Regions from separate parts of the Pseudomonas sp. NPDC086251 genome, predicted to be linked through region 2. Evidence: predicted binding sites of a transcription regulator. Region 2 holds the regulator's gene; the other holds the start of a gene.

Region 1 (4,414 bases), on a different contig from region 2:
ACTGGTTGCCGGCGTGGCTATTCCTGCGGGTCATCGTCGGCCTTGGCATGATGTGCCAGTACATGGTCATCGAAAGCTGGCTCAACGAACAAGCCGAAGCCTCGCAGCGGGGCGCGGTGTTCAGCGGCTACATGATCGCCTCCTACCTGGGCCTGGTGCTGGGCCAGCTGATTCTGGTCATGCACCCGGCGCTGGGCCTGGAACTGTTGATGCTGGTCGCGCTGTGCTTTGCCTTGTGTCTGGTGCCGGTGGCCCTGACGCGGCGGATTCACCCGGCGCCGTTACATCCGGCACCGATGGAGCCGCGCTTCTTCATCAAGCGCGTGCCGCAGTCGTTGAGTACGGTGCTGGGGGCGGGGCTGATCATTGGTTCGTTCTACGGCCTGGCACCGTTGTATGCCTCGCAGCAAGGGTTATCCACCGAGCAAGTCGGTCTGTTCATGGGTAGCTGCATCTTCGCCGGACTGTTGGTGCAGTGGCCGTTGGGCTGGCTGTCGGACCGTTATGACCGGGCCTTGTTGATCCGCTGTTTTGCGGTGGTCCTGGCCCTTACCGCGTTGCCGCTGGCAATCATGCAACAAGTACCGCTGGAGGTTTTGTTTGTTGCCGGGTTCTTCTGTTCGCTGGTGATGTTCTGCCTGTATCCGCTGGCAGTAGCGTTCTCCAATGACCACGTCGAGGGTGATCGGCGGGTGTCCCTGACGGCAATGCTGCTGGTGACCTACGGCGTGGGCGCGAGCATCGGGCCGTTGGTGGCCGGGGTGCTGATGAAACTGTTCGGCAGCCACATGCTGTATGCCTTCTTCAGTTTCTTCGCACTGGTGCTGGTGTGGCGAATTCGCCCGAAAGCAGTCACCAACCTGCATCAGGTCGACGATGCACCGCTGCATCACGTGGCCATGCCCGACAGCATGTCGAGTTCGCCGCTGGTGGCGTGCCTCGACCCGCGTGTCGATGAGCAGGTGGTGCAGGAACAGATGCAGAACCCGGTCAATCCTGAGCCGGACCCGGAACCCGAAACCGAACCGGTGGCCGAAAGCGATCTGCCTCCGGACGATCCGGACACCGGTCGCGAGCAAAGTTTTACCGAGGCCAGGCCTTAAATCCCAGGCATAAAAAAACGGGCAGTCACCGCAAGGGACTGCCCGTTTTTTATGGCGGTGTCGAACTACATGTCGTCTTTGTCGAAGCGTCGCGCTTCGCGCTGAAGCTGATAGACGAACCGCTCGACTTGCCGCTGCACCAGGCCGCTCATGTTGTGAAAGCGGATGCCGGCGAAGGTGGTGGAGATCTTTTCTTCGAAGTGCAGGTAGCGCAACTCGACCGGCGCGGTCATTTTGCCAAAGGGCAGGGCGGCGGCGAAGCGGTCGTAGACCTGGCCGAGTTGCAGGCTGCCGGTGATGTCGCCGTCGAAGCGCAGCTTGCAGCCGGTGGCGGAGATGTCCAGCAGCTTGCCGCTGATCGGTGCCTTGAGCTTTTCACCGTCCAGATCGACGTTGACCAGTTGCGCCAGTTTCAACGCCGCACGGAACGCATTGCGCCGCTGGTGGTAAACCACCTCGGCGGGCAATGGGCCACGGTAGCAGCGGCTGCCGCCGCACTCGTCGATGCTCAGCGGGCCGTTGCTTTCCCAGGCAATGCGCACACCGTCGTGGAAGCCTTCGACCTTGAACGGTTCGCCGGCCAGCAGGAAGCGTTCACCGTCGCGTGGAATCATTTCGTCCAGGGCGATCGTCTTGCCTTCACGATCGATGTCCACCAGATAGCTCTGGAAGCGCTGGCTGCGCTCGTTGAACGTAATGATCAGCGGGTCATGGCTTTCTTGCAGCTGGCGAAGATTGCCGGAGATCTCCAGGGGCGTGCTGAGCACCTTGGGTGGCTGCGGAGCATCGTCCGCGTTTAAGGCATTGGACACGGTTCATCAATCTCCAGACAAAATTTGACTGCGGCTAGCCAGCATTTTGCCAGCATGTTTCGCGTCTTGATAGGGCGTGCGCATGTTGCCGGCTCAAGCCTGACTGAGTGGGCGCGGCTTCACAAGGGTGGAGAATGATCCGCTGGCATTGTAGAGCGCTGGCGGTTCACCGCCGGTGAGGATTTTCAGCTGAGTGGCCGTGGCGGCCTGCTGCATGATGATCGACTGGCCATTGTTGACGTTGGCGGCCTGGCATTGGGCCAGGAGGTCGGTCAGTACATCGCTTTGTGCCAGCAATTGCTCGCCGATGCTCGACTGCTCGGCCAGTTGCTCAAGGCCCTTGCGCGTGGTCGGCAGGTTGAGGCTGGCGAGGATTTCACTGCGTTTGCGGCCATGCTGTTCGAGCAAGATGATCAGTGCCTGCTTCTGCGCCAGAATGTCTTCGAGCAGTTGCATGTCGCGACCATGCAAGGCGAGGGACTCGGTTTGCAGTAACTGCAGCAAGTGTTGGGCTGGAGCGAAGTCGTCGGTGATCAGTTGCAGCAAATTAGTGTCGTGCATGGCTGGCCTTGGGTTTTAAGCGTCCAAAAGCCTGGCGCAGACCGTGGTGGCCTAGCGCTGGGCTTCGAAGTTGAGCAGTTTGCTGGCTACGCGGTTGCTGTCGACTTTATAGCTGCCATCGGCAATCGCTGCTTTCAACTCGGCCACGCGGGCTTTGTCGACGGCAGGCTGATCGCGCAGCGAGTCAGTGACCTTCTGCAACTGTTGAGCCTCATTGCTGAGATGTACCGATTCCCCGCTTTTGACGGTGCTGGCCTGTTCGGCCGGGGTATTCAGCGGCGCGGATTTGCCGACTTCGGCGGTTTCCTTGGCAACGCTGGTACGTGTACTGCCCGTCAGTGATGAGGAACTGTTCAAACGGTTGAAATCGATGACCATGATAAAAAAACCTCTGGGTATTTGGACGCTTGCCATGTTTTCGGCCATACCCGGAAAAACTTTAGGCCCATTTATCAATGAGCTTGCGCGCGCCAGCGCTTGCCCTGCCTGGGGCACAGTTTAGGCAACAGTCGGGCGGTGCGCCATCTCTTCATGAGCACAGGGCGCATGCGCAGGGCGTCCGCGAACGAAGGTCGCTACATGGCCACTTCCACCTGGCCGGGCGCGATGACTTGCGCCTTGATGACTCGCTGCGAGTTGAGGTTTTTCACCCTGATCTGTTCGCGCAGGCCGCCATTGGACAGCGCTTCACCCGGCATGCGCACGCTGAGCGTACCACTGCGCGCGGTGATCACCACTTGGTCGCCCTTGCTGATCACTTCGGCCTGTTCCATGTGCACCAGAGTAACTACCTGATCGGCGACCATTGGTCGGGTCAGTTTCTGCCCGATCGCCTGATCGACTGAGGTCAGGTAGCCCTGGCTGATCAAGCTGATGTCGCGTTCACGCAACGTCACGTCTTCGGGCTCGATAATGCCGGTGCGGCGCAGGGGCCGGGTGGTCGTCACGATGTCGCGAAACAGGCGGACTTGAGCGGGCACGAAGACCGTCCAGGGCGATGCGCCTTCGCAGCGAACCTTGACGGTCACCCGGCCCAGTGGCTTGGCCGGACTCTCCAGGGTGGCTGTCAATTCCTTGTCGCACATGGGCATGCGCAGGCGCGGATCGAGTTGGTTGACCTGGATCTCGTAACGGCCTTCCGTTTGACTCGTCGCCAAATAGTCCTCTACGGTGAATTCAAGAAAGCCCTGTGTGACGCCGATAAGCATGTCAGGCAAGGTAACCGCGTCAGCAAGGGCAGGGCTGCCAGCGTTGAACAGGCAAACGGCCGACATCGCGCAAAGCAATTTGCGGGAGATTGATGTCAGGCGTCGGGAAAATGTCGGTTCTGTGTTCATAAGAGTTAAAAAGCAAGCGCCGTGCCGTTTAGTGATGAATGCGCGTCGCAACACACTTAAGCGTTGGTGTAGGAGTCTGTGCATGGCTGGTGTAATGGATGCGGTGAACCAGCGCACGCAACTGGTTGGGCAGAATCGCCTTGAGCTGTTGTTGTTCCGTCTCGACGGCCAGCAGCTTTACGGGATCAACGTGTTCAAGGTTCGGGAGGTGCTGCAATGCCCCAAACTCACGCTGATGCCAAAATCCAGTCCTGTCGTGTGCGGTGTGGCGAATATCCGGGGGGCGACCATTCCGATTCTTGATCTGGCGATGGCGACCGGCTCCGGCGCCTTGAAGGACAAGAACAATCCCTTCGTGATCATCACGGAGTACAACACCAAGACCCAGGGTTTCCTGGTCCGCTCGGTGGAGCGCATCGTCAACATGAACTGGGAGGAGATCCATCCGCCACCCAAGGGCACGGGACGCGATCATTACCTGACGGCTGTGACTCGGGTCGACAATCAGCTAGTCGAAATCATCGACGTCGAAAAAGTCCTGGCGGAAGTGGCGCCGACACCGGAAGCGATTTCCGTTGGCGTGGTGGATGTCGAAACCCAG
Region 2 (4,414 bases):
TTCGCTTTCAGCAGTCGGTTCTTCGACCACTTCAGCGACCGGAGCCGCTTCATCAGCCGTTTGCGGCTCGGCCAGACGGGCCAGGGCTGCAAGCAATTCAGGCGTGGCAGCCGTGACCGGGCTGCGCTCGCGGACTTCGGCAAACATGCTGTTCACCGCGTCCAGCGCTTCGAGAACCACGTCCATCAGTTCCGAGTCGACGCGTCGCTCACCCTTGCGCAGGATGTCGAACACGTTCTCGGCGATGTGACAGCACTCCACCAGCTCATGGAGCTGGAGGAAGCCGGCGCCCCCTTTTACAGTGTGAAAACCGCGAAAAATTGCATTGAGCAGGTCCGCATCATCCGGTCGGCTTTCAAGCTCGACCAGCTGTTCGGACAGTTGCTCTAGAATCTCGCCGGCCTCAACCAGGAAATCCTGAAGGATCTCTTCATCGGCGCCGAAGCTCATGTATGGGGTGCTCCTAGAATCCAAGGCTGGAAAGCAAATCGTCTACATCGTCCTGACCGGACACAACGTCTTCTCTTTTATCGGCATGAATCTGCGGACCTTCACCCTGAGAGAGATGTTTTTGCGGATCTTTTTCTGCCAGCATCGCTTCACGGTCATGTTCGATGCCCGCAAAGCGGTCCACCTGACTGGCCATAAGCACGAGCTTGAGCAGGTTGCTTTCAACTTCGGTGACCAACTGCGTCACGCGCTTGATTACCTGACCGGTGAGGTCCTGGTAATCCTGGGCGAGCAGGATGTCGTTAAGGTTGCTCGACACCACGCGATTGTCTTCGCTGCTGCGTGTCAGGAAACCGTCGACTCGCCGCGCCAGTTCACGGAACTCTTCAGCTCCGACTTCGCGACGCATGAACCGTCCCCAATCGGTGCTCAAGGCCTGGGCTTCAGTGCTCAGGCTGTTGACCAGCGGCGTGGCGTTTTCCACCAGGTCCATGGTGCGGTTGGCCGCCGCCTCGGTCAGTTTGACCACATACCCCAGGCGCTCGGTGGCGTCCGTGATCTGTGACACTTCCTCGGCTTGCGGCATGTTCGGGTCAATCTGGAAATTGACGATCGCACTGTGCAGCTCGCGAGTGAGCTTTCCCACTTCCTGGTACAGGCCGCGGTCACGGGTCTGGTTGAGCTCATGGATCAGTTGCACAGCGTCGCCGAACTTGCCTTTTTCAAGGCTTTCGACCAGTTCGACGGCGTGTTTTTTCAGGGTCGACTCGAAGTCACCCTGTGAAGATTCGATATGCTCCATAGCTTCCCCGTGGCGCAGTTGCTCAACCGATGCGTTCGAAAATCTTCTCGATTTTTTCTTTCAACGCCTGGGCCGTGAAGGGTTTGACCACATAGCCGTTTACACCGGCCTGGGCCGCTTCGATGATCTGCTCGCGCTTGGCTTCAGCGGTCACCATCAGCACGGGCAAGTGCTTGAGCTTTTCATCGGCGCGCACGTGGCGCAGCAAGTCGATACCGGTCATGCCAGGCATGTTCCAGTCCGTTACCAGAAAGTCGATGCTTCCGCTGTTGAGAACCGGAATGGCGGTTGTGCCATCGTCAGCCTCGACCGTGTTGGTGAACCCAAGGTCACGCAACAGGTTTTTTATGATCCGCCGCATCGTTGAGAAGTCATCAACGATGAGGATTTTCATGTTCTTGTCCAATTCGACCTCCAAGCAGTCTTAAACGCGCCCAGCACCTGGACGCGCCATTTCAATCAATCCGGCAAAGCACTCAATGACTGTCTGGAGCACAACAGATCGAGACCGGCGCAGTTTCAACACCACACCAGCCACGTTCGCAGTGTCCCCACACTGCCTTCAGCGCGCTCGCCACTCCCCCAAACGCCCCCGCAAACGGGCCGCGCACTGGCTGTGTAACTGGCTGACCCGAGATTCGCTGACTCCCAGGACTTCGCCGATTTCCTTGAGGTTCAACTCTTCGTCGTAGTACAGCGCCAACACCAGTCGCTCACGCTCCGGCAAATTGGCAATCGCGTCCGCCAGCGCCGCCTGGAAGCGTTCATCTTCCAGATCGCGTGACGGCTCCGTATGTGCACTCGCGCCATCCTCGTGCAGCCCTTCGTGTTCGCCGTCCTGCAACAGATCGTCGAAACTGAATAACCGGCTGCCCAGGGTGTCGTTCAAAATCCCGTAATAATCGTCGAGACTCAATTGGAGTTCGGCCGCAACTTCGTGATCTTTAGCGTCACGACCGGTTTTAGCTTCAATCGAGCGAATGGCGTCGCTGACCATCCGGGTATTGCGGTGGACCGAACGTGGCGCCCAGTCCCCCTTGCGCACTTCATCGAGCATCGCGCCGCGGATGCGGATGCCCGCGTACGTCTCGAAACTCGCGCCTTTGCTGGCGTCGTATTTGGTCGACACTTCAAGCAGGCCGATCATCCCGGCCTGGATCAGGTCTTCGACCTGGACACTGGCCGGCAGACGCGCCAGCAAGTGGTAGGCAATGCGTTTAACCAGTGGCGCGTAACGCTCGATCAGCTCGTACTGCGCGTCACGTGCCGATTTCTTGTAGAGGTTGTAACCGCTGGCTGTCATAGCACCGGTCCTGCCGTTTGTTGCACGAGGCGCTCGACGAAAAACTCCAGGTGCCCACGCGGGTTGGCCGGCAGTGGCCAGGTATCGACCTTCTGCGCAATCGCCTTGAACGCCAGCGAGCACTTGGAACGCGGGAACGCTTCATACACGGCGCGCTGCTTCTGCACGGCCTTGCGCACGCTTTCGTCGTACGGCACCGCACCGACGTATTGCAAGGCAACGTCGAGGAAGCGATCCGTGACTTTGGTCAACTTGGCAAACAGGTTGCGACCTTCCTGCGGGCTCTGGGCCATGTTGGCCAGGACGCGGAAGCGGTTCATGCCGTAATCGCGGTTCAGCAGTTTGATCAGTGCGTAGGCGTCGGTGATCGACGTCGGTTCGTCACACACCACCAGCAAGACTTCTTGCGCGGCGCGAACGAAACTGACCACCGAATCACCAATGCCCGCCGCGGTGTCGATCACCAATACGTCGAGGTTGTCGCCGATATCGCTGAACGCCTGGATCAGGCCGGCATGTTGAGCCGGGCTCAAATGAACCATGCTCTGGGTACCGGATGCGGCCGGGACGATGCGGATGCCGCCAGGGCCTTGCAACAACACGTCGCGCAGCTCACAGCGGCCTTCGATCACGTCGGCCAGGGTACGTTTGGGTGTCAGTCCCAGCAGAACGTCGACGTTCGCCAGCCCCAGATCGGCGTCCAGCAGCATCACGCGCCGGCCGAGCTCCGCTAGAGCCAGGGACAAGTTCACTGACACGTTAGTCTTCCCGACGCCACCTTTGCCGCCGGTCACCGCGATCACCTGTACGGGATGCATGCTGCCCATGAATTTCTTTACCTTGTCTTACTTAGACGGAGGCCACATTACTGGCTGCGCGTTCACAAACGGAACAATGCATGGCAGACCATCGATGTAGGTACAAAAACTGTTCATTAATACCTCAGCCAACCTGCTTGGTCGGGCTGTGGTAAATATCAGCGAACATGTCAGCCATGGCTTCTTCGCTGGGTTCTTCTTGCATTTGCACGCTTACGGCGCGACTGACCAACTGATGACGACGCGGCAGATGCAAATCATCCGGAATCCGCGGGCCATCGGTCAGGTAGGCCACCGGCAATTCATGACTGATGGCCAGGCTCAACACCTCGCCCAGACTTGCCGTTTCATCCAGTTTAGTCAGGATGCAGCCAGCAAGCCCGCAGCGTTTGTAACTGTGATAAGCGGCGGTTAGAACCTGTTTCTGGCTGGTGGTTGCCAAAACCAGATAATTTTTCGATTTGATGCCACGACCGGCCAGGCTTTCGAGCTGCATCCGCAGTGCCGGATCGCTGGCCTGGAGGCCCGCGGTATCGATCAGCACCACGCGTTTGCGCAGCAAGGGTTCCAGCGCCTGCACCAGGGACTGGCCCGGGTCGACGTGGGTCACAGAGACGTTGAGGATGCGCCCCAGGGTCTTGAGTTGTTCCTGGGCGCCAATGCGATAGCTGTCCATGCTCACCAGCGCGATGTTCTGCGCGCCGTACTTGAGCACGTAACGGGCCGCGAGCTTGGCCAGCGTGGTGGTCTTGCCCATGCCGGCAGGGCCGACCATGGCGATCACACCGCCCTCTTCCAGCGGCTCGACTTCCGGGGTGGCGATCATCCGTGCCAGGTGCGCCAACAGCATCCGCCAGGCCTGACGAGGTTCTTCAATATCACTGATCAGTGCCAGCAGGTCCCGCGACAACGGGCCGGACAGGCCAATGCGTTGCAGGCGGCGCCAGAGGTTGGCCTGGGCCGGACGGCTGCCTTGCAGCTGATTCCAGGCCAGCGAGCCCAGCTGCACTTCCATCAATTCACGCAGGCTATTGAGTTCGA

Evidence for each region. Region 2 encodes FliA, which starts transcription of late flagellar genes. Its sites were predicted from a motif close to CTAAAGTTTNNNNNNNNNNNGCCGNTAA; they were not measured.
Region 1: the regulator FliA is predicted to act here: its motif matches at 2,892-2,919, upstream of flgM (flagellar biosynthesis anti-sigma factor FlgM).

The regions. Positions count from the first base shown of each region.
Region 1 is NZ_JBIVBY010000033.1:5,265-9,678, reverse strand. Features, by position in the region: gene ACIPL2_RS28525 (MFS transporter) at 1-1,103, shown strand, start outside; gene ACIPL2_RS28520 (flagellar brake protein) at 1,169-1,915, opposite strand; gene ACIPL2_RS28515 (flagella synthesis protein FlgN) at 2,009-2,476, opposite strand; gene flgM (flagellar biosynthesis anti-sigma factor FlgM) at 2,528-2,854, opposite strand; gene flgA (flagellar basal body P-ring formation chaperone FlgA) at 3,052-3,813, opposite strand; gene ACIPL2_RS28500 (chemotaxis protein CheV) at 3,896-4,414, shown strand, end outside.
Region 2 is NZ_JBIVBY010000014.1:116,247-120,660, reverse strand. Features, by position in the region: gene ACIPL2_RS18260 (chemotaxis protein CheA) at 1-450, opposite strand, end outside; gene ACIPL2_RS18255 (protein phosphatase CheZ) at 464-1,252, opposite strand; gene ACIPL2_RS18250 (chemotaxis response regulator CheY) at 1,275-1,646, opposite strand; gene fliA (RNA polymerase sigma factor FliA) at 1,815-2,555, opposite strand; gene fleN (flagellar synthesis regulator FleN) at 2,552-3,382, opposite strand; gene flhF (flagellar biosynthesis protein FlhF) at 3,498-4,414, opposite strand, start outside.